2 regions of the Paraburkholderia sp. BGA-UO-ETr-F21 genome follow, and region 2 is predicted to be linked to the other one. Evidence: riboswitches for the same ligand, from Rfam matches in the RefSeq annotation. Region 2 holds a riboswitch; the other holds the start of a gene.
What was found. A riboswitch is a leader RNA that binds a small molecule or an ion and turns the genes downstream of it on or off. The one in region 2 is predicted to bind glycine.
Positions count from the first base shown of each region.

Region 1: it holds a riboswitch for glycine, as region 2 does, so the genes downstream of both, gcvT (glycine cleavage system aminomethyltransferase GcvT) here and AC57B1_RS21140 (D-amino acid dehydrogenase) in region 2, are expected to answer to the same signal.

Region 1 covers NZ_JCAQOY010000016.1:141,406-153,298, forward strand. Annotated here, with positions in the region: gene AC57B1_RS11615 (thiamine pyrophosphate-binding protein) at 1-1,188, opposite strand, end outside; gene AC57B1_RS11620 (L-serine ammonia-lyase) at 1,404-2,792, opposite strand; gene AC57B1_RS11625 (alginate lyase family protein) at 2,822-3,931, opposite strand; gene gcvP (aminomethyl-transferring glycine dehydrogenase) at 4,091-7,027, opposite strand; gene gcvH (glycine cleavage system protein GcvH) at 7,101-7,481, opposite strand; gene gcvT (glycine cleavage system aminomethyltransferase GcvT) at 7,626-8,744, opposite strand; glycine riboswitch at 8,825-8,980, opposite strand; glycine riboswitch at 9,024-9,106, opposite strand; gene AC57B1_RS11645 (YdgH/BhsA/McbA family protein) at 9,254-9,604, opposite strand; gene AC57B1_RS11650 (oxidoreductase) at 9,799-10,848, opposite strand; gene AC57B1_RS11655 (UvrD-helicase domain-containing protein) at 11,169-11,893, shown strand, end outside.
Region 2 covers NZ_JCAQOY010000036.1:2,079-13,971, reverse strand. Annotated here, with positions in the region: gene AC57B1_RS21185 (DUF2628 domain-containing protein) at 24-320, shown strand; gene AC57B1_RS21180 (sugar efflux transporter) at 495-1,817, shown strand; gene gnd (phosphogluconate dehydrogenase (NAD(+)-dependent, decarboxylating)) at 2,116-3,213, shown strand; gene AC57B1_RS21170 (HAD family hydrolase) at 3,229-3,921, shown strand; gene AC57B1_RS21165 (ankyrin repeat domain-containing protein) at 4,073-4,609, opposite strand; gene AC57B1_RS21160 (hypothetical protein) at 4,750-4,875, opposite strand; gene AC57B1_RS21155 (phosphoketolase family protein) at 5,292-7,685, shown strand; gene AC57B1_RS21150 (acetate/propionate family kinase) at 7,693-8,859, shown strand; gene AC57B1_RS21145 (BON domain-containing protein) at 8,862-9,122, opposite strand; gene AC57B1_RS21140 (D-amino acid dehydrogenase) at 9,304-10,515, opposite strand; glycine riboswitch at 10,706-10,798, opposite strand; gene AC57B1_RS21135 (LysE family translocator) at 11,008-11,640, shown strand; gene AC57B1_RS21130 (PaaI family thioesterase) at 11,682-11,893, shown strand, end outside.

The sequences.
Region 1 (11,893 bases), on a different contig from region 2:
GTCGTCCGGTAGATGCGCGCGCAACTGCTGGATCACTTCGCCCATCTGCACGTCGCCGGGAATCTGGCGCGGTTTGCGCCAGTCGAGATACGCCTGATGCGCCTCGCTCGCGGCGCCGGACCAGGCAAGTTGCTCGGACGAAGGCTCCAACTCCGCAAGCATTGCCGCCAGCTCTGGCATGCCGGAGACGATCGGCAGATCCGCCGCATACACGCGTCCCAACTCCTCCGCGCCTTGATGCACATGCACGAGCGTCTGCTTCGTTTTTGGAATGTCGAGCAGCGTGTAGCCGTTGGTCGTCGCTTCGCCTAAACGAGGTCCGATCGCGAGCAATACGTCGGCGTCGCGGATACGTTGCGCGAGCGCAGGATTGATGCCGAGGCCGACATCGCCGGCATAGTTGGGATGCTCGTTGTCGAGCGTGTCCTGATAGCGGAACGCGAGGCCGACCGGCAGTTGCCAATTCTCGACGAAGCGTTGAAAGTCCGCGCACGCAGCAGGCGTCCAGCCGCTGCCGCCCGCGATCACCATCGGCCGTTGTGCGCCTTCGAGCAACGCGCGCAATTTCTCGATCTGCGCCGCCGAAGGTGACGCCGCGACGCGTTGATACGCCGGCGCCCCTGCTACGGCGTCGCATGCGTCGCTCAACACGTCTTCCGGCAGCGACAATACGACGGGACCAGGCCGTCCGGACGTCGCTGTGTGAAACGCATGGCTCAGATACTCGGGAATGCGTTTGGGATCGTCGATTTGCGCAACCCATTTCGCCATCTGACCGAACATGCGCCGATAGTCGATCTCCTGAAACGCCTCGCGGTCGAGATGCTCGCGTGCGCATTGGCCGATCAGCAGGATCATCGGCGTGGAATCCTGAAACGCGGTGTGCACGCCGATCGACGCGTGCGTGGCGCCCGGCCCGCGCGTGACCAGCGCGACGCCGGGCCGGCCGGTCAATTTGCCGACGGCTTCGGCCATATTCGCCGCGGCCGCTTCGTGACGGCACACGATGGTCTGGATCTGTTCGGTTTCGTCGTGCAGCGAATCCAGCACGGCGAGAAAACTTTCACCGGGCACACAGAAAACACGTTCGACACCGTGCGTCAGCAAAGCATCGACGACAAGACGCGCGCCGGTGGTTTGAGCGGCGGAGGAACCGGAAACTGAAACGGGAGCATTCGGCTGCGACATTGCGATGAAGCCTCCAGGCAGTGCATGAGTGCGATGTGAGAATGCAAGCATCGACCGGACGCTGGCCGATGTGGCGCTTCGACAGCTTACGCCGCCAGCGCCTGCGCTGTCACGGCGCAGCGCAACCGTAGCGCTCGCGCATGGCGCGCCGCGCAAATGAAAACGCGGGCCCGAGAGCCCGCGTGATTGCCGTCATGCGCCATGAAGCGCGGAACTCAACACTCGACGATATTCACCGCCAGGCCGCCGCGCGACGTTTCCTTGTACTTGGTCTTCATATCCGCGCCGGTTTCGCGCATGGTCTTGATCACCGAATCGAGCGACACATAGTGGCTGCCGTCGCCGCGCAACGCCATGCGCGCCGCATTGACTGCTTTCACCGATGCCATCGCGTTGCGCTCGATACATGGAATCTGCACCATGCCGCCAACCGGATCGCACGTCAGGCCGAGGTTGTGTTCCATGCCGATTTCCGCGGCGTTCTCGACCTGCCGGGGCGTGCCGCCCATGACCGCGGCGAGTGCGCCCGCCGCCATCGAACAGGCCACGCCCACTTCACCCTGGCAACCCACTTCGGCGCCGGAAATCGACGCGTTCAGCTTGTACAGAATGCCGATCGCCGCAGCGGTCATCAGGAAGTCGATCACGCCTTGCTGATTCGAGCCGGGCATGAAGCGCGTGTAGTAATGCAGCACTGCCGGGATGATGCCGGCCGCGCCGTTGGTCGGCGCGGTGACCACGCGTCCGCCAGCAGCGTTTTCTTCGTTGACGGCGATCGCATAGAGATTGATCCAGTCGACCATGGAAAGCGGATCGCGCAGCGCCAGTTCAGGATTGCCCGACAGCGCACGATACAGCTGCGGCGCACGGCGCTTCACCTGAAACGGGCCGGGCAAGTTACCGTCGGCGTCCGGATTGTTGATGCCACAACCGCGTGCGACGCACGCTTGCATCACGTCCCAGATCTTCAGCAGGCCGGTGCGCGTTTCTTCTTCCGTATGCCAGACGCGCTCGTTTTCCCACATTAACTGAGCGATGCTTTTGCCAGTCGATTCGCACAGCGCAAGCAACTCGTTGCCGCTGCGAAACGAGTGCGGCAATTGATCGACGGCGCTCAGCACTTTCGTGTTCGGCGCACCCGCCGTCACCACGAAACCGCCGCCCACCGACAGATAGGTCGACTCGCGCAACGTCTCACCCTGCGCATCGTAAGCGCGCAGCTTGAGACCGTTCGGATGCTCGGGCAGCGCCTGGCGATAAAACGCAATCTGATCTTTCTGCACGAACGGCACCTCGTGCGTGCCGAGCAGCGCCAGTTTGCGGGACACGCGCACGTTGTCGAGCCGCTCGGCGATCGTGTCCGGGTTCACGGTGTCGGGCGCATCGCCCATCAGGCCGAGCATTACGCCGCGATCGGTGCCGTGCCCCTTGCCTGTCGCGCCGAGCGAGCCATACAGCTCCGCCTTCACCGATGCGGTCGCAGCAAGCAGCCCATCGCGTTCAAGCCCTTGAGCGAACATCAGCGCCGCGCGCATCGGCCCGACCGTATGCGAACTGGACGGACCAATGCCGATTTTGAAGAGATCGAACACGCTGACTGCCATTTACTGCTCCCTGCTGATAGATGGTTGGTTCATCGCGCCGGCAGCGGCAAACACACGGCGAGCCAGGCAGGCGGCGTGGGTGCGAGCTGTAGCGCGATCGGCGTATAGCGCCCGTCGAGGCGTGCCGCCAGGTGGAACAGTTCGGTCGCGTTCTTCGGGTCCCACTGACCCGAATAGCCGGGCAAGCCGGCTTCGCGACGTTTTGCATCGAACGGAACGCTCGAATGCACGAATTCTTCGTGGGTCTTGTTGCCGGCCGCGTATGGCGCGAGCCAGTTCAGCGCGGCTTCCAGCGAAGCGCCGTCCGTGCCCTTCTCCGGCAGCCAGTTGCGGTTATGGCGGCGCGCGGCGAGTGCGGCGGTCACGAGCGGCTGCAGATCGTAGGTGACGTAATGCAGCGCGTCGCGCTCGCTGAAATCGACCGTCGAACCATCCGGTTCGATGTTGTCGCCGATATGCTCGACGAACAACCGCTGGGCCGCGTTGATCATCTTGCGGTTATCGAGCGTGAATGCGGCCATGGCGATCAGTTTGACCCGATGGCTCTGCCAGTTGTTTTTGTACGTGCCTTTGAGCGGCCGCGGCTGCGCGTCGACTTGCCCGATATAGCCGGTCGCGAGTTTCGTGAGAAACGCCATCGACGCATTGCGCGTTTTCACCGGCAACGCGCTCGCCGTCATGTCGTACGCGAGAATCAGCCCTTCGAAGCGGGTTTCGTCGATGGGATTGAAGCTCGGTTGGTACGTCGTGACCCACGCGAACAACAGACGGTCGACGAGCTTCAGATACCGGTCGTCGCTGGTGGCGCGCCAGGCGAGCGCGGCGTCGCGCATCAGATCGAGATCCTGCTCCGCTTCGACGCTCTGGTCGTAAATGCCTTCGTGCGGCAGCGTGCCTTCGGTATGCAGTTTCGCCAGCGCATGCGGCTGGTCGTTCAGATGGGCCTGCACGTTGCTCACCAGCGCTTTCACGCCGGGATCGGCGTTCGTGCGTTCACTGGTTTGCAACGCGGGCGCCGCACAGAAATTCATCGCGGCCTGCGCTTGCGCCAGCGGCAGCAGCACGGCCGCGCCTGCCAGCAACAGTGTGCAGGTTTGCCGCCACGTGGGGGCTCGCCCTGGTTCGGTCCGGCTTTGCATCGATCGCACCTTTCGCGCCATGCGAAACTCCTCGTTTGGCTGATTCGGTGTGTGATGTTAGCCGTTTGCGGCCAGGAGCGACAGAGAACTCAGGAGAGAACCGCACAGCGCCCTGCCGCCTCTTTTCGAGACAGCGGGCGCTGCGCGGCAGCGGTCCGCTTACTCGTAGTCGGCGATCGGCACGCAGGAGCAGAACAGATTGCGGTCGCCGTACACGTTGTCCGCGCGGCCGACCGGCGGCCAATACTTCTTCGCGATCAGCGTGGGCAGCGGATACGCGGCGGTTTCGCGCGCATACGCGTGCTTCCAGTCATTCGCGATGACCACCGCCGCCGTGTGCGGCGCGTGCTTGAGCGGATTGTCCTCGCGGTCCGAGCGGCCATCTTCGACCGCGCGGATTTCCTCGCGGATCGCGATCATCGCTTCGATGAAACGGTCGAGTTCTTCCTTCGATTCCGATTCGGTCGGCTCGACCATCAGCGTGCCCGGCACCGGGAAGCTCATGGTCGGCGCATGGAAGCCGTAGTCGGCGAGACGCTTGGCGACGTCGTCGACGGTGATGCCGCTGGTTTCCTTGATCGGACGCAGATCGAGAATGCACTCGTGCGCGACCAGTCCGCCCGGGCCCGAATACAGCACCGGATAGTGCGGCGCGAGTTTCTTCGCGACGTAGTTCGCGTTGAGGATCGCGGTTTCGGTCGCGGCGGTGAGGTTCTTCGCGCCCATCATCGCGATATACATCCACGAGATCGGCAGGATCGACGCCGAGCCGTACGGTGCGCCGGACACTGCGCCAATGCCGTTCGGCGCGCGTTCATAGCCCGACGAGATCTGGTTCGGCAGGAACTGCGCGAGGTGCGCGCCGACCGCGACAGGACCGACGCCAGGTCCGCCGCCGCCGTGCGGAATGCAGAACGTCTTGTGCAGGTTCAGGTGCGACACGTCGCCGCCGAACTGGCCAGGGGCGGTGAGGCCGACCATGGCGTTCATGTTCGCGCCGTCCACATAGACCTGGCCGCCGTGCGCGTGCACGATCTCGCAGATTTCACGCACGTTCTGCTCGAACACGCCGTGCGTGGACGGGTACGTGATCATGATCGCCGCGAGTTTGTCAGCGTGCTGATCGGCCTTCTTCTTCAGGTCTTCGATATCGACGTTGCCTTGCGCGTCGCAGGCAACCACGACTACCTGCATGCCGGCCATCTGTGCCGACGCGGGGTTGGTGCCGTGCGCCGAAGCGGGAATCAGGCAGACATTACGATGCGCTTCGCCGCGCGACGCATGGTAAGCGTGGATGATCAACAGGCCCGCGTACTCACCTTGCGAGCCGGCGTTCGGCTGCAGCGACACGGCGGCGTATCCGGTGGCGGCGACCAGCATTTCTTCGAGCTGATCGATCATTTCGCGGTAGCCGACGGTTTGCTCCGCCGGTGCGAACGGATGGATCTGGCCGAATTCCGGCCACGTGACCGGCAGCATTTCCGAGGTCGCGTTCAGCTTCATCGTGCACGAACCGAGCGGGATCATCGAGCGGTCGAGCGCGAGGTCCTTGTCGGACAGGCTGCGCAGATAGCGCAGCATTTCCGTTTCCGAATGATGACGGTTGAACACGTGGTGCGTGAGGTACGCGCTGGTGCGTTCGAGCGCGGCCGGCACGGATGCGGTGTTCGATGCGGCCAGTTTTGCGTCGAGCGTGTCGACTTGCGGAGTGTCTTTCGCGCCCGCGGCTTGCGCGAACACTTCGAGCAGATCGGCCAGATCGCGGCGCGAGGTGGTTTCGTCGATCGACAGGCCGACTTGCGTGTCGCTCACGCGGCGCAGGTTGATACGCTTCGCAATCGCTGCGTCGTGCAGCGCTTGCGTGCGTGCGCCGGTTTCGAAAGTGAGCGTGTCGAAGAAGGTTTCGTTGACTAGCGTATAGCCGAGCTGCTTCGCACCTTCGGCCAGCAACGCGGCGATCCGGTTCACGCGCAGCGCGATCGTCTTCAAGCCGTGCGGGCCGTGATAGACGGCGTACATGCTGGCCATGATCGCGAGCAGCGCTTGCGCGGTACACACGTTCGAGGTGGCCTTCTCGCGACGGATATGTTGTTCGCGCGTTTGCAGCGCGAGACGCAGCGCGGGGTTGCCTTGTGCGTCGACGGTCACGCCGACGAGGCGGCCCGGCATCTGACGCTTGAATTCGTCGCGCACAGCGAGGTAAGCCGCATGCGGGCCGCCGAAGCCGACCGGCACGCCAAAGCGCTGCGTATTGCCCACGGCCACGTCCGCGCCCCATTCGCCCGGCGGCGTGAGCACGGTCAGCGCGAGCAGGTCGGCGGCGACCACCACGTGGCCGCCCGCTGCGTGGATGGCTTCGGCCAGGGCGCGGTAGTCGCGCACGTCGCCATTCACGCCCGGGTATTGCAGCAACACGCCGAACGCATTCGCGTTCGCCGCTTCCTCAGCCGGGCCCACTTTGACTTCGATACCGACCGGCGTGGCGCGCGTCTTCACCACTTCGATGGTTTGCGGCAGCACGTCGTCGGCCACGAAGAACACGTTCGACTTCGGCTTGCCGATGCGCTGCAGCAGCGTCATCGCTTCAGCGGCGGCGGTTGCTTCGTCGAGCAACGACGCATTCGAGATCGCCAGACCCGTCAAGTCGACGATCATCTGCTGGAAGTTCAGCAGCGCTTCCAGACGGCCTTGCGAGATTTCCGGCTGATACGGCGTGTACGCGGTGTACCACGCCGGATTTTCCAGCACGTTACGCAGGATCACCGTCGGCGTGTGCGCGTTGTAATAGCCCTGCCCGATATACGAGCGGAACACCTGGTTCTTGTCCGCGAGTTCACGCAGCGCGGCAAGCGCTTCGGCTTCGCTTTTCGGTTGCGCGAAGGGGCCGAGCGGCAGCGTTTCGGTGCGGCGGATCGTCTTCGGAATGACGGCGTCGATCAGCGCGGCGCGCGACGCGAAGCCGAGGGCTTCGAGCATCGAGTGCTGGTCGGCCGCATCCGGGCCGATGTGCCGTTCGGCGAAGGCGTCATGCACTTCGAGCGCGGCGAGCGAGAGAGGAGTGCGGTTCATCAGACGATCCGGGTGTTCGAGCTTCATGGGTGTTCCTGGCGGTGCGGCTATCTCTGCGCGAGGGACGCGCCGCACCAATCGGGTTAAACGTAAAGGTGAATCAGGCGCCGATCGACTTGCTGTACGCGTCGGCGTCGATCAGACGGTCTTGCGTGGCGTCCGCGGCCGGCTTGATCTTGAAGAGCCAGCTTTCGTACGGCGCGGTGTTGACCGAGTCCGGGGTGTCGGCCACGGCCGTGTTCGCTTCGATGATTTCGCCCGAGACCGGCGCGTAGATATCGGAAGCGGCTTTCACCGATTCGATCACGGCGACGGTGTCGCCAGCGGTCACGGTTTTGCCCAGTTCCTGGACTTCGAAGAAGACGATATCGCCGAGCGCTTCCTGCGCATGGTCGGTGATGCCGACCGTCAGCGTGCCGTCCGCTTCGGTGCGGACCCACTCGTGCGATTCGGTGTATTTCAGATCGGCCGGGATGCTCATCGGATGCTCCTATGCGGTGTGATTCGGTAATGACTTAAAGGGCCCCCAAACCTGTCGCTTCGCGCCAGGTTCCCCCGAGGGGAACAAGAAAACTTGGGGCGGCCCGGCGTTTTCTTGTGAAGGTTTGCGCACGCGCCGGCTTGCTTAAACCGCGAGCACTTTGCCGTTGCGCACGAACGGCAGTTTTACCACGCTTGCGGGAACGTTCTTGTCACGAATTTGAACGTGAACGGTGTCGCCCGGCTGCACGCCTTTCGGCACGCGCGCAAAGGCGATCGATTCCTGCATGGTCGGGGAAAACGTGCCGCTGGTGATTTCGCCTTCGCCTTGCGGCGTGACGACTTTCTGATGAGCACGCAGCACGCCTGCTGCCTTGCCGTTGTCCTTCAGCAGGATCAGGCCGACGAACGCGGCCTGCGATCCGTCCGCTTCCAGCTTGCCCTTGCCGACGAAGTCGCGCGGCGAGGTGAGGTCGACCGTCCAGGTGAGGCCGGCGTCGAGCGGCGAGACGTTGTCGTCCATGTCCTGGCCGTACAGGTTCATGCCGGCTTCGAGGCGCAGTGTGTCGCGCGCGCCGAGTCCGGCCGGGCGCACGCCTTGCGCCTGCAGCGCGTTCCACAGCGCTTCGACGTGATCCGCCGGGACGATGATTTCGAAGCCGTCTTCGCCGGTATAGCCCGTGCGGGCTACCGTCAATTCGCCGAACGGCGTGTCTTCGATGCGGGCGGCGTTGAACGGCTTCAGAGCTTCGGTGGCGGCGCGCGCGGCCGGCACGGTTTGCCAGACTTTTTCGCGCGCGTTCGGGCCTTGCACGGCGACGATCGCGTAGTCGCGGCGCGGCGTGATGGTCAGGCCGAAGCCGCCTTCGGCGTTGAGCTGGCCGAACCAGGCGATGTCTTTGTCGGCGGTGCCGGCGTTGACGACCACGCGGAAGTGATCTTCGCCGAAGTAATAGACGATCAGGTCGTCGATCACGCCGCCGTTCGGGTTCAACAGGCAGGAGTACAGCGCGCGGCCGGGCGTTTGCAGCTTGGCGACGTTATTGGCCAGCGCATATTCGAAGAAGGCGCGCACGCGCTCGCCGGTGAAATCGACGACGCACATGTGCGAGACGTCGAACATGCCGGCGTCGGTGCGCACGGCGCGGTGTTCGTCGATTTGCGAGCCGTAGTTGACGGGCATGTCCCAGCCGCCAAAATCGACCATGCGGGCATTGAGCGCACGATGGGTGGCGTTGAGCGGGGTGTGTTTGAGTTCGGTCATGGGGCCTCGGGCATCTCGCGAAACAAAAAAGGCCATGCGGCGCTACGCCTCGCGGCCTTTTAGCTGCGAGCGATGCGTTGCATGGCCCCTCTGTCCTCGATACCTGAGAGATTGCGTTGCCGTGAGAATGTGAATCCGTCACGGTGAAACGCGCGCCCCTTCGGTGGGCAGCCTGCCAGAATCTGTATCGATCAAACGATCGCAGACGGCTACTGCCGCTCTCCAGAGTGCGAAAAACCGGTGCGTTGAGCTTGATTCAACGCGGGTTCTTCGACGCGGTCGGTCCTTTTGCCTGAGAGTTTGCGGGTGTGCCCCTTCGGCGGCGCGGCCTGCGGTTTCCTGCGGCCAGCGCGCTCTCCCGACGCGTGCGGCGAATGTACGCGAGGGCCGGGGGCTTGTCAAATCTGGGCCCGCGAGCGGCACGGCGGTTGGCGCGGCGTCTTGCCCTCGCCAAAAAAGCGCGGGACGCGATGCCCGCGCTTGCACTGCTTCGGCGCCTGAGCGCGCGATTATTCGCCGATGGCGTGTGCCGCGTTGTCCAGTTCCTGATTCAGCACGCGCTGTTCGTCGCTGGACAGGCCACCGCCGTGTTGCGCGGCCATGTCATGCGCTTCCTGACGGATCACGTCGAGGCGATGGTGCAGCGCGCCGCCTTGCGGGGGCGGGTAGTAGCCCTGATTCACGCGATTGTCGATACGACGGCTGAGATTCTCGATGCGGCCGTCGACCTGGCGCAGGCGCTGATCCGCGATCTGCTGCGGGTTGGGGCGCGGTGCCGGCGCGGGTTGAGGCGTCACCACACAGGCGGCGAGCGAACTGAGCAGGGCGCACGCGGCGAGCGCGCGGATAGTACGGGGCATGAACTCTCCGGAAGTCATAGTCGTTTTGTCTTGCTACTTGGGTAGCAACGGCTGACTGCCGGAGCGCGCTGACTGGCGGCACGGCCTTATTTGTAACGTTATGTTCCTTTCGGGCCTGTCAGGAGCGTGGCCCGCGCGGAGGCGACAAGTGCCGTTTTAGGTACACAAGGCGTTTCGACGCGCGGGCAAACGGGTCAGCGAACGCGCTCGAACGGCAGCCGGACGCCTTCTTCAGAACTCCGGGCGGCGAGTTCGATAATTGTCATTACGTCGACAGCGTCCTGAGCGCTGACCGGGAATTTCACGCCGTTCTGGATGGCGTCGGCCACGGCGATATAGAAGCCAACGTAATCTCCATTACGCGTCGGCAGCTCGCGCTCGACTTCCTGATCGCCTTCCAGCACGCGCAGCAGCCCGGCCGCATTCCCCGCGCCGAAGCCTTCGTCGCCGGGCCGCAGGCCGGCTTTCAATTGATCTTCTTGCGTGTCGAGCCCGGTTTTCACATAGCTGCCGCGCGTGCCGTGAATCGAGAAGCGCGGCGCGACCAGCGCGGTCAACGCGCTGGCGTGCAACACCACTTCGAACTCACCGTAGCCGAGCTGGATATGCACGTAGTCAGGCGCGCTGGCATTGTCACGATGCGTGCGCACGGTGGCCGACACGCTCTGCGGCGTGCCGAACAGGGCCAACGCCTGGTCGACCAGATGCGGCCCCAGGTCCAGCAGCAAGCCGCCGCCTCGCGACGCTTCCTCACGCCAACGCTGCCGCACCTCCGGCCGGAAACGGTCAAAATGCGATTCGTATTGCGTGATCCGTCCCAATTCGCCGCTCGCGAGCAGATCGCGCACGGTCAGAAAATCACCGTCCCAGCGACGGTTGTGAAACGGCATGAAGAGCTTGCAGCGGGCGAGTGCGATGTTGGCCAGCGTGCGGGCGTCGGCGGCGTTCAGCGTGACCGGCTTGTCGACCACCACGTGCTTGCCCGCTTCCAGCGTGCGGCGCGCCAGCTCGAAGTGCGTGTCGTTCGGCGTGGCGATCACGACGCAGTCGATGTCGTCGAGCGCGAGCAGCGCGTCGAGGTCGGCCACCACCTTCGTGTGCGGATAATCGGCGAGCGCGCGCTCCGGCTGGCTCGTGGCGATGGCCGCGACGCTCGCGCGGCCGCAGTGCGCGATTACCGGCGCGTGAAAGGTCGCGCCGGCGAAACCGTAACCCATCAATCCAATCTTCAGCGATGCGGACATGCGTGTCTTCCTGCAAAAACGGCGCGCCGCTTTGCCACCGTGGCGGCGGCGCGCAACACCGCAATTGTGGCATGTCCTGAAGGTGGACCGTCAGCGTCGTCATGATGCCGTCGGCCGTCATGGGGCGCGGGCATTGGTTGCGTGCATCCGTGTTAACATCGCTCCTCTCGCGCGTTTGCGAAGCGGGCCAGAACATCCTCCGCACCGTGCGGGGCGCCTGTTCCGGCACGGCGCCGCGCAGCATGCCCCCGGGCCTTCGGCCGGCGTTTCGCCACCGCGCCCTCAACCGCCGCTTTAACCGCATCACCCATCCACAGACGATGTCCGCAGGCCTGAACCCCGCTCAAAATGAAGCGGTCCGTTATCTCGACGGTCCGTGTCTCGTGCTCGCCGGCGCAGGCAGCGGCAAGACGCGCGTGATCACGCAGAAAATCGCGCATCTGATCGAGGCCAAAGGCTTCGAGCCGCGCCACATCGCCGCCGTCACATTCACGAACAAGGCCGCGCTGGAAATGCGCGAGCGCGTGGGCAAGCTGCTCGAAGGCAAGACGCTCACCACGCCCGGCAAGGAAGGCCGCAAAGTGCCCGTCAATCAGTTGACGGTCTGCACCTTCCACTCGCTCGGCGTGCAGATTCTGCGGCAGGAAGCGGAACACGTCGGCCTGAAGCCGCAGTTCTCGATCATGGATTCGGACGACTGCTTCGGCATGATCCAGGAACAGGTCGGCTCGACGGACAAGGGTTTTATCCGCAAGATCCAGTCGATCATCTCGCTGTGGAAGAACGGCATGATCATGCCAGAGCAGGCGATCGCCATTGCCGCGAACGAGGACGAGCATCAGGCCGCGATTGTCTATCGCAACTACGTGGCGACGCTGCATGCCTATCAGGCGGTGGATTTCGACGATCTGATCCGCCTGCCCGCCGAACTGTTCGAGAAGAACGAACAGGTGCGCGACCGTTGGCAGAACAAGCTGCGCTATCTGCTGATCGACGAATATCAGGACACCAACGCCTGCCAGTACGAACTGGTGAAACTGCTGGC
Region 2 (11,893 bases):
AATCATCGTGGTCAGGAAAGGATATGGGCGAAAGGATTTATCTGCGGTACCCGGGCAAGGACGAAACCGTCGCGGTCGCCACGGGCTTCAGTTGGGGCGCGTGTCTGCTCGGTTTCATCTGGGCGTTGTCGAAGAAAATGTGGTTTGCCGCGTTCGTCATGCTGGCAGTCAATCTTCTGCTGTTCTGCTCGGGCTTGTGGGGCGAAACCGCCGACCTGATCGGATTGGCGCTGTCGGTGGTGTTCGGCATGGCCTGCGGCTTCTATGGCAATCAGTGGCACCGCTGGACGCTGGAAAAGCGCGGCTACGTCGTGCTGTAACCGGCGCCGCATCCTGCGGCCTGCGACCGGCGAATGTGCTTCGCAATTTTGGGACGCGGTGACGCGGGTTTACGCGCCCGCAAGCTAAGCCGATAATGCCCCGGTCGTTCCGGCCACGAAGTTTGCGGCGCGCATAGCGCGTGGCAGGCTCGCTTTCCCTGATCCTCCGCCCCCGTGTTGAAAACCTCACGTTTTTTCGACCTGCTACGCATCCCCGGCTTCAAGCCGCTCGCCGCCGCGACTCTGATGCTCGGTGTGGCGATGTCGTTCACCGCTCCCTATCTTTCCCTGTTCGGCGTCGAGCGCGCGGGCATGACGCCGTTCAGGCTCGGCGTCTTCATGACGCTGATCGCGGCGAGCGGGGTGCTCGCCAGCACCTTCGCGGGCCGCTGGAGCGACGCGAGCGGACGGCACCGACCCTTGCTGCTGGCGGCGCTGGTGGCGGCGGCGCTGGGTTATCTGTGTTTATGCGTCGTGCGTGACTACCGGTTGCTGCTGGTGGTCGGGATCGTCTTTATCGGCGCGGGCGGCTCGGCTATTTCCATGGTCTTTTCGTTCAGCCGCGCGGCCTTGCCGGTAGCCGATCCGGCGGAGCGCGTGTTCGCCAGCGCGACCTTGCGGACGATTCTCTCGGCGGCGTGGGTGTTCGGGCCGTCGGTGGGCGCGCTGGTGCTCGCCGCCAGCAGCTTCTACGGGCTGTTTCTGTTCGCCGCCGCCAGTTTCGGTGCCTGCGCGGCCATTGTCTGGCGCATGCGGGAGCCGCAGGGTCATCTGGGCGATCACACGGTGGAAGACACGGCGTCCGAACCTTCCGCTTCGATTACCGTGCCGCCGCTCACCGCACCCGGCGAGGACGCGCACGAGGACCTGCCCGGCGTCGCCTCGGCCAACGACATCCGCCGCGCGGTTGCCGCGCTCACGTTGCTCGGCCTTGCCGCGAACGCCACCATGATCGTGCTGCCGCTCTATATCGTGCACGGTCTGAGCGGCACGCATCTGGACGTGTCGATCATGCTCGGCCTCGGGGCTCTGATGGAGATTCCGATGATGCTCGCGCTCGGCGCGAAGTCGTCGGCGTTGCACAAGCCGAACTGGCTCGGCGCGTGTGCTGCGGTGCACGCGGTGTATTTCGCCGGGATGGCACTGGCGGGCAATGTCCATGTGCTGATTCCCATGCAGATGCTCAACGCGTTCGTCGTCGCGGTGACGTCGTGTCTGGGCATGACGTACGTGCAGGATCTGATGCCCCACGCGCCCGGCCGCGCCACCGCGCTCTTCTTCAACGCGGCGCGGGTCGGCTCGATTCTCTCGGGCGTGTTGTCCGGTTTGCTGGTGCAGGCGTTCGGCTATCGCGGCACGTTTATGTTCTGCGGCTTGCTGGCGTTATGCGCGCTCGTGCTCTTCGCCGTGCCGGGCGATCGCTATCCGGTGATGTGGCAGGCCGTGAAGCGTTTTGTGCGTTCGCAATACGGCAAACTTCAGGCAAGGCGGCAATAGACGCTCGAGCCCGTTCGAGTCCCCGCCCGCGAGGCCGAAGTGTAAGAGGTCCGTCAGCCGAATCGAAGCCTGCACGAGCGGGATGCCGCGCAGCCACTCATGTCAGGAACTTTACGCCGCGCAAAGCCTCTGCAAAGAAGCGTATCGTCTTTCGATACATACGGTGGCGCAGCTTCGCAGCACGAGACAAACGCGTGGCCGCCGCGCGTTTGGCGCACGCAGGAAAACACCACTAAAGTAAGCGTAGTCGCGCGCGATCGTTCGCGCCGCCACTGGAACACGCAGCGAAATCACAAACATTGCCGCAGTACAACGAAGCAAATCGAGCAGCGCAACGAGGCACTTTCCGGAGCGAGATATGCAGCTAGGCATGATTGGATTGGGACGCATGGGCGCCGACATGGTGCGGCGTCTGACGAAGGGCGGTCAGCAATGCATCGCTTACGACGTGCAGCCCGCGGCGGTGGAGAAGCTGAAACAGGACGGCGTGGCGGGCGCGGCGTCGCTGGAGGATCTGATCGCGCAACTCGAGAAGCCCCGCGCCGTATGGCTGATGGTGCCGGCCGCGGTGGTCGATATGACGCTGGAGAAACTCGTGCCTTTGCTGGAGCCCGGCGACATCGTGATCGACGGCGGTAATTCCTACTATCACGACGACATTCGCCGCAGCGCTGAGTTGGCCAAACGCCAGCTTCACTATGTGGACGTCGGCACGAGTGGCGGCGTGGCGGGCCGCGAGCGCGGCTACTGTCTGATGATCGGCGGCGAACCGGAGGTCGTGAAGCGGCTCGAACCGATTTTCTCCACCCTCGCGCCGGGCGCGGGCGCCGCGCCGGCTACACCCGGCCGAGTCAGCGGCGCGAGCACCGCGGAGCAGGGCTTTCTGCACTGCGGGCCGCACGGCGCGGGGCACTTCGTCAAGATGGTTCACAACGGCATCGAGTACGGCTTGATGGCCGCCTACGCCGAGGGGCTGAACATTCTGCGCCACGCGGACGCCGGCAAGCACGCGCGCGAGGCCGACGCCGAAACGTCGCCGCTGCGGCGTCCCGAGTTGTATCAGTACGATCTGAATCTCGCCGACGTCACCGAGGTCTGGCGGCGCGGCAGCGTGATCGGTTCATGGCTGCTCGATCTGATTGCCGGCTCGCTGGTCAGCGACGCCGATCTGCAGAACTACGCAGGGCGCGTATCCGATTCGGGCGAGGGGCGCTGGACGGTGGCGGCCGCCATCGACGAAGGCGTGCCCACGCCGGTGCTGAGCGCCGCGCTGTTCGCGCGCTTCAGTTCGCGCGGCGAAGCGGATTTTGCGAACCGGGTGCTTTCGGCGATGCGGCATGATTTCGGCGGCCACGTCGAGAAAGCGGCCACGCCGTCCGATGGGCCGAAAGGCTGATTCCAGGGAGCCGCGATGCAAGCCACTACTGCTACGCCGCACGACGTCGTGTTTCTGTTCGATTGCGATAACACCCTGCTGGACAACGACCTTGTGCTGGCCGATCTGCGCGCGCACATGATGCGGGAGTTCGGCGCGCAGAACGCCGCGCGATACTGGGAAATCTTCGAGACGCTGCGCACGGAACTCGGTTACGCCGACTACCTGGGCGCGCTGCAGCGCTATCGCCTTGAGCGGCCGCGCGACACGCGGCTCCTGCTCATGTCCTCGTTCCTGATCGACTATCCGTTTGCGAGCCGTCTGTATCCGGGCGCGCTGAATGTGCTGCGGCACCTGAGCGCACACGGTCCCACGGTTATCCTCTCCGACGGAGATGTGGTGTTCCAGCCGCGCAAGATCGAACGCTCCGGGCTATGGGATGAGGTCGAAGGGCGGGTGCTGATCTACATCCACAAAGAGTTGATGCTCGATCAGGTGATGGAGTGTTATCCCGCCCGCCACTATGTGATGGTCGACGACAAGCTGCGGATTCTGGCAGCCATGAAAAGGGCGTGGGGGGCGAAACTGACGACGGTGTTTCCCCGCCAGGGGCACTATGCGTTCGACCCGAAAGAGATCGCCAGCAATCCGCCGGCGGATGTGACCGTCGAGCGAATCGGAGAGCTGGTGGATATCGACGTGGAGTGGCTGTTGGCGGAGAAAGGCTAGGTCTTTCGCGGCGCTTGCGAGTCTGCGTGGATCATTCCCGCTCACAGAGATGTAACAAGCGCCGCAAGCCAACGCCGCTCCAGCGCAAGAACCGAGTTTCTTCAAGCCTCACCGCGGTTCAAGAGCCAGGTTCCTGCAAACGCGCTGCGTCTCAGGAACCAAGCTCCTTCAAACGCGCTTGCGCTTCGCCGGCGCCCATACGGCCGGCTGCGTCCATGGCCGTTACGCCATTCGCATCGCGCGCTTTCGGATCAGCGCCGTGCGCAATCAGCAATTCCATGATCGCCGTGCGATTGAACATCGCGGCGATCATCAACGCGGTGCGTCCGTCCGGCGACGCGCCTTCCACATCCGCACCATGCGCGAGCAAGGTTTCGATCACCGTGTCGAAGCCCTTGAAAGCCGCGCCCGCTATCGGCGTCTGCCCGTTGTCGTTGCGCAGGTTCGGATCGGCGCCGCGTTCGAGCAGCGTGCGCACGGCTTCGACGTGACCGTGGTAACTGGCCAGCATGACGAGGCTGTCGCCCTTGTCGTTACGCAAATTCGGCGGTACGCCTTTTTCGATCACCGCCGCGAGCATCGCGGCATCGCCGCGCCGCGCGAGGTCGAAGACCTGCTGCGCCAGTTCGAGCAATTCCGGGTCGATCGGCTGGCCGGCGGGCGGGGAAGTATCAGCGTGGTCCGTCAATGGCATCTCCTTGCAGTAAGCCGGGCGCCGCAAGTCTCGCGAACGCATGAATACGCACGAGTATGCATGAGATGGCGCCGGCAAGATTCTCTCAGGATACACATCTTGGGCCGGCCACGCCCGCGTCAGCGCCGCAGCGCTCAGCCGTGCCCGAACAGCTTGACCAGCAAGCCGAACACACCGATCAGAACAGCGACACCCGCGAACAGCAGCACGAATGTGATAACGAGGATCAACGGTGCTTTCCAGCGGCTGGGTGTCGGCATGATCGAGTGGTCAGGTGAGGAGGGTAGACAAAGCGGGATGCGCGGATGCGCTCCGCCGCCGTGCGTACAGCTTCACGAGCATAAACGCATTCCCTTAATATGCGCTTAAGTCTGGCGCAAGCGGCGCGATGCCGAGCATCTGCGTTTCTGCGCAGACGGTGTTGGCTCAAACCGGAGGCGATTGCATCGAACCATGCCGCGCGCTTCCTGTCACACTGCGTGACGTGAACGGGCTCGCCGCCTGAAAAGCGGCATGGATTCCCGCTGCAATGAGGTTTGGCCTCTACGCTTTCGTTATGTCATCTGCGTGACAGGATGGCCGGGTGCGCTGATTTCTGCGCGCCCGCCGCATCACGAACCATCACCGCCGCCGCACCCGCTAACCCGCCTGACCGTCCTTTTCAAGGAGTGAAGCCGTGGCTGAAGCAACTTCCCGTCCTACACCGCCGCAAGTTCTAGACGCCGATACGTTGCGCAACATGGATCGCTACTGGCGCGCCTGCAACTACCTCTCGGCCGGCATGATCTATCTGCGCGACAATCCGCTGCTGCGCGAACCGCTGAAGCCCGAACACATCAAGAACCGCTTGCTGGGCCATTGGGGTTCGGACCCGGGGCAGAGTTTCCTGTTGGTGCATCTGAACCGGCTGATCAGGAAGCTCGATCTGAATGTCATCTACGTGGCGGGTCCCGGTCACGGTGCGCCGGCCACGCTCGCGCATTGCTATCTGGAAGGGCATTACTCGGAAATCTATCCGGACCGCAGCGAAGACGAAGCCGGCATGCAGCGCTTTTTCCGGCAGTTCTCGTTTCCCGGCGGCATCGGTTCGCATTGCACGCCCGAGACGCCCGGCTCGATTCACGAAGGCGGCGAACTCGGCTATAGCCTCTCGCACGGCTACGGCGCGGCGTTCGACAACCCCGATCTGATCGTCACCGTCATGATCGGCGACGGCGAAGCGGAAACCGGGCCGCTTGCCACCTCGTGGCACTCGAACAAATTCCTCAATCCGATCCGTGATGGCGCGGTGTTGCCGGTACTGCATCTGAACGGCTATAAGATCGCCAATCCGACCATTCTCGCGCGCATTCCCCGCGAAGAGCTGGAAGCCTTGCTGTCCGGCTACGGCCACAAGCCGTATTTCGTCGAAGGCGACGATCCCGCCGTCATGCATCAACAGATGGCGGCTACGCTCGAACAGTGCATCGGAGAAATCCGCGCGATCCAGCAGCATGCGCGCGAGCGCAACGACGCGTCGCGGCCACGCTGGCCGATGATCGTGCTGCGTTCGCCCAAAGGCTGGACCGGCCCGAAGGAAGTCGACGGCCACAAGGTAGAAGGCTCGTGGCGCGCGCATCAGGTGCCGGTGCTCGATCCGGTGACCAATGGCAAGAGTCTGAAGCTGGTGGAAAGCTGGTTGCGCAGTTACGAGCCCGAGTCGCTGTTCGACGAAGCGGGGCGCCTCGTGCCGGAGTTGCGCGAGCTCGCCCCGAAGGGGGCGCGCCGGATCAGCGCGAATCCGCATGCGAACGGCGGCCTGTTATGCAAGACGCTCGACATGCCGGCGTTTCGCGATTTCGCGGCCGCGGTGAAGAAACCGGGTGGCTCGTATCTATCGCCGACCGAAGTGCTCGGCAAGTTCCTGTGCGAAGTGATGCGCCGGAACATGACGAACTTTCGTGTGTTCGGCCCCGACGAAACCGCGAGCAACAAGCTGACCGCGATCTATGAAGCGTCCGGGAAAACCTGGCTCGCGCAGACCGTCCCGAGCGACGCGGACGGCGGCGAACTATCGGTGGACGGCCGCGTGATGGAAATGCTCAGTGAACACACGCTCGAAGGCTGGTTCGAAGGCTATGTGCTGACCGGCCGGCACGGCCTGTTCGCCACTTACGAAGCGTTCGTGCACGTGATCGATTCCATGTTCAATCAGCACGCCAAGTGGCTGGAGAAGGCGAAACGTGATCTCGGCTGGCGCCAGCCGGTGCCGTCGATCAACCTGCTGATCACCTCGCTCGTGTGGCGGCAGGATCACAACGGCTTTACGCACCAGGACCCCGGTTTTCTCGATGTCGTTACGAACAAGAGCCCGGACGTGGTGCGTATCTATCTGCCACCGGACGCGAATTGCCTGTTAAGCGTCGCCGATCATTGCTTGCGTTCGCGCGATTACGTCAACGTGATCGTCGCCGACAAGCAGCCGCATTTGCAGTATCTCGACATGGACGCGGCGGTCACGCATTGCACCAAAGGTATCGGCATCTGGGACTGGGCGTCGACGGATCAGGGCGTCGAGCCCGATGTGGTGATGGCCTGCGCGGGCGACATCGCGACCATGGAGGCGCTCGCCGCCGTGCAGATTCTGAAGGAGCAGTTCACCGACCTGAAGATCCGCTTTGTCAACGTGGTCGATCTGTTCCGGTTGATGCCGGAGCACGCGCATCCGCACGGTTTGTCCGACCGCGATTTCGATTCGTTGTTTACCGCCACCAAACCGGTGATTTTCAATTTCCACTCGTATGCGTCGCTGGTTCACAAGCTGACTTATAACCGCACGAACCACGACAACCTGCATGTGCATGGCTATCACGAGAAGGGCAACATCAACACGCCGCTCGAACTGGCGATCATCAACCAGGTCGACCGCTTTTCGCTCGCGATCGACGTGATCGATCGCGTGCCGAAACTGCGCGGGGTCGGCGACCATGCGAAGGAATGGTTGCGTGGCCAGATCATCGAACATCTGGCGTATGCGCATGCCGAGGGCATCGACCGGGAAGAGATCCGCAACTGGACGTGGAAAGGCTGAGCGGGTCATGACCATACGCACTCCAGACGGTGCTGACGATCAAACGATTCTGGTGTTGAACAGCGGTTCGTCGTCGCTGAAGTTCGGCTTGTTCCGGTACGCCAGTGGCGACGAATCGCTCCTGCTGGAAGGCAGCGCGCAAGGCATTGGACGCAGCGACGGCAGTTTGCGGATCAAGGCGCCCGACGGCCGCGTGCTGCTGCAGCAGGAGCACGAACTGGAATCGCAGACCGACGCGCTGCAAAAGCTCGCGCAGGTGCTCGCGCAACAGCATCATGCGCGGCCTTCGGCGGTAGGGCATCGGGTGGTGCATGGCGGGCCGCATTTGCGCATGCATCAGCGGATTAGCGCCGACGTGCGGCGTCAATTGCAGGACGCCGTGCACTTTGCGCCGCTGCACATTCCCCCGGCACTTGCGTTGATCGACGAGGCCGAGAAAATTTTCTACGATGCACCGCATTTCGCCTGTTTCGATACGGCGTTTCACGCCACGCTGCCGCCGCGCGCGGCACAACTCGCGTTGCCGCGCCGTTATGTGGAGGCCGGCGTGATGCGCTACGGTTTTCACGGGCTGTCTTATGAATCACTGGTGACGCGGCTCGGCGCCGACTTGCCGGCGCGCGCGGTGTTCGCGCATCTCGGCAACGGTTCGAGCGTGTGCGCGTTGCGCGACGGCCAGTCGATCGATACGTCGATGGGCCTGACGCCGACCGGCGGCGTGCCGATGGGCACACGCAGCGGCGATCTCGACCCGGGTGTGCTGCTGTATCTGATGCGCGTGGAGAGGCTCGATGCCGGCGCGTTGGAGACGCTGCTCAATCGCGAGAGCGGTCTTGCCGGCTACGCGGATGGCGAGAGCGATATGCAGGCGTTGGAAAAACGCGCTGCGGCGGGCAATGCGAATGCGTCGCTCGCGATCGATGCCTTTGCCACTGCGGTGCGTAAGACGATCGGCGGCTATGCGGCGTTGCTGGGCGGAATCGATTTGCTGGTGTTTACCGGCGGCATTGGCGAGCACAGCGAGGCGATTCGCACGCGCGTCTGCGACGGACTGGCTTTCATGGGACTAACCGAAGGCGATCCGGCGGGCAAGGTGAAGGCGATTCACACCGAGGAGGAAAAGCAGATCGCGCGGCATTGCCGCGCGCTTGTACGTCAGGCAACCAAGGGCTGACTTCATTCGGGCTTGATGACAGTGTGATCCAGAACGCCCGTTACGCCGAACAGGCGCGTCACGTCTTCGAGTGCAGCGGTGCGTTGCTGGTCGCGCTGCAACTCGCCATGCAGCGTGATACGGCCGCGCGAGACTTGGACCTTCACGGCATGCTCGGGAACCGCGGCGTCCCAGGCGAGACGCCGCGTCGCTTCCATGGCGATCTGTGCGTCGCTCAGGCGTGTGTTGTGTGCCTTGGTTTTTGCGGTGCGGGCGTGCGGCATGGGTTCTCCACCGAAGTAACACGGATGGAAGAACACTAGCAGAAATGGAGCATCTGCCATTGGCTGACGGCGGCGATTTCACGCCACAGCCGCCGCCCAAACTCCCGCAGCACGGGGAGTTCAAGTCGGGCGACGACTGTGATGTCGAGCCAACGCCCTCAGCGAAACCCCCGCATCACGCCTACTGAATCGCGCCCGCGAGTGCCTGCGCGGTTGCGGCCGACAAGGTCCAGCCCAAATGTCCGTGCCCGGTGTTGTAGAACACGCCACGCCGTTTTCCACGGCCCACCTTGGGCAGCATGCTCGGCAGCATCGGCCGCAAGCCCGCCCACGGAATCACGCGCGAGGTCGATACCTCAGGGAAATACCGCCGCGTCCAGTCCACTAGCGGTGCAATCCGGTCCGAACGGATATCCCGGTTGAAGCCGTTGATCTCCGCCGTGCCGGCCACGCGAAAGCGATCCACGCCCAGGCGGCTCGTCACGATCTTCGCGCTGTCGTCGAGCAGGCTCACCCAGGGGGCGCGCTGCTGGCTGATTTCGTCATCGAGACAAACAGTGATCGAATAGCCCTTCACCGGATAGATATTCACGTGGTCGCCGAGCATGGCTGCAAAATCGCGGCTCTTCACCCCGGCGCAGACGACGATCCGTTCGAACGCAAAGCGCTGCGATTCGCCTTCGAGATTGACCGCCAGTGTAAAACGGCCCTCGGCAGGCTGCTCGATCGAGGTGATCTCGGCATCGTAATGAAATTCGACGCCGTGCCGCACGCACGCCTGAGCAAGGCCGCGCGTGAACTTGTGAATATCGCCGGTCGAATCGGACGGCGTGAAGAATCCGCCGTAAAAATCGCCGTGCAACGTGGGTTCGATGCCATGCAGCTCGCTCGCCGTCACCGGGCTGCGCTCGAGGCCGCCTTCGCGCAGCAATGCGTTCACCTTGCTGGCGGCATCGAATTCCTTGCGCGTCTTGTAGATATGCAGAATGCCGCGCCGTTCGAGATCGAAGTCGATGCCTTCGGTTTCGGCAATCGAAAACAGATGCTCGCGCGCGGCGATCGCGAGCCGCACGGTTTCGACGGTGTTCGCCCGATAGTGCGGAATCTGCCGCAGGAATTCGCCCATCCACGAGTACTTGTGCCAGGTGGGTGTGGGATTGAGCAACAGTGGGGCGTCGCGCGTGAGCATCCAGCGCAGGCCTTTCATGACGGTGGCCGCGCTGTTCCAGACTTCGGCATTGCTGGCGGACAACTGCCCGCCGTTGGCGAACGAGGTCTCCATCGCCGCATAGCGGTGGCGTTCGAAAACGGTGACGTGGTGGCCGCGCTGGGCGAGGGCGTGAGCGGTCGTGACGCCGGTAATGCCGGCGCCGATAATGGCGATTCGTGACATGTCATGGTCCAGAGTAGTTGAGCATCACCGGTGTCGATTTCATGTCGAAACCGGCGTCGATGCCCCATCTGTCCATGTACCTGAGAGTTTCTTCCCCGCGGCGGCCGGCCCGTCATGAGTGATGAGCCGTGCGCGGAGAATCCCCTTCGGTGGGCGCACGCGGTATGCCGGTGCGCCGCTCTCCAGATGTTCCTGCTGCGCGGTCCTTTTGCCTGAGAGTTTCCGGGGCGGTTGCTCCGTCGGCGTCGTCCGAATTTCTGACGATCTCTCCCGCGCTGCATTGCAGAACGGCTCGACGATACCGTTCAAAATAATTCGCCGCAAGTGTTTCGTGCGAGTCACCGCGCAAGAAGTGGCCAGAAGCGCCGCAATTGAACATGAATGCGGCTCATACGCCAATGCGAATTTCTCAAGCCGGCCGCGACGCTGAAATCGGCGGCATCGGCTATATTTGGCGGCACTGTCCGACTTTCATTCGCCAAGGAGAATGCCGTGCCCGCCCTCACAACGCTGCTCGCCTTCGGTCTGGTCTCGCTCGGCATGGTGCTCACGCCCGGGCCGAACATGATCTACCTGATCTCGCGATCGCTCTGTCAGGGGCGTCGCGCGGGCCTCGTTTCTCTTGGCGGCGTCGCGCTCGGCTACGTGTTCTACATGTTCTGCGCGGCGTTCGGCATTACCGCGCTGCTGCTGACGGTGCCCTACGCGTACGACGCATTGCGTTTCGGCGGCGCGCTCTATCTGTTGTATCTGGCCTGGCAAGCGGTCAAACCGGGCGGCCGTTCGCCGTTCCAGGTGCGCGACCTGCCGCACGACAGCCGCAGCAAGCTCTTCACCATGGGGCTCGTCACCAACCTCGCGAATCCGAAGATCGCGGTGATGTACCTGTCGCTGCTGCCGCAGTTCATTTCGCCGGGGCACGGCAGCGTGCTCGCGCAGTCGATCGCGTTCGGCTGCGTGCAGATCGTCATCAGCGTGACGGTCAATGCGCTGATCGCGAGCATGGCGGGCTCGATTGCCGTGTTTCTCGCCGGGCGGCCGGTGTGGTTGCTGGTGCAGCGCTGGTTGATGGGCACCGTGCTTGCCGGACTTGCGGTCCGCATTGCGCTCGATTCGCGCCGTTGAGCGCATCTTGCATCTCTCATCTCGAACACAAAGGCATGCTCATGTCCGACTTTCCCATCGACAACCCGTTTCTCGAATCGCTCGGCGTTCGCCTGACGCAATGGCGCGACGGTTACGCGGAACTGGTCATGCCGATCGATGCCAGCAAGCTCAATCGCCAGGGCGTGCTGCAAGGCGGCGCGATCGCGACGCTGCTCGATGCGTCGGCGGGTTATGCGGGCATCTTCGCGCCGAGCGGCGACCCGGCCCGGCA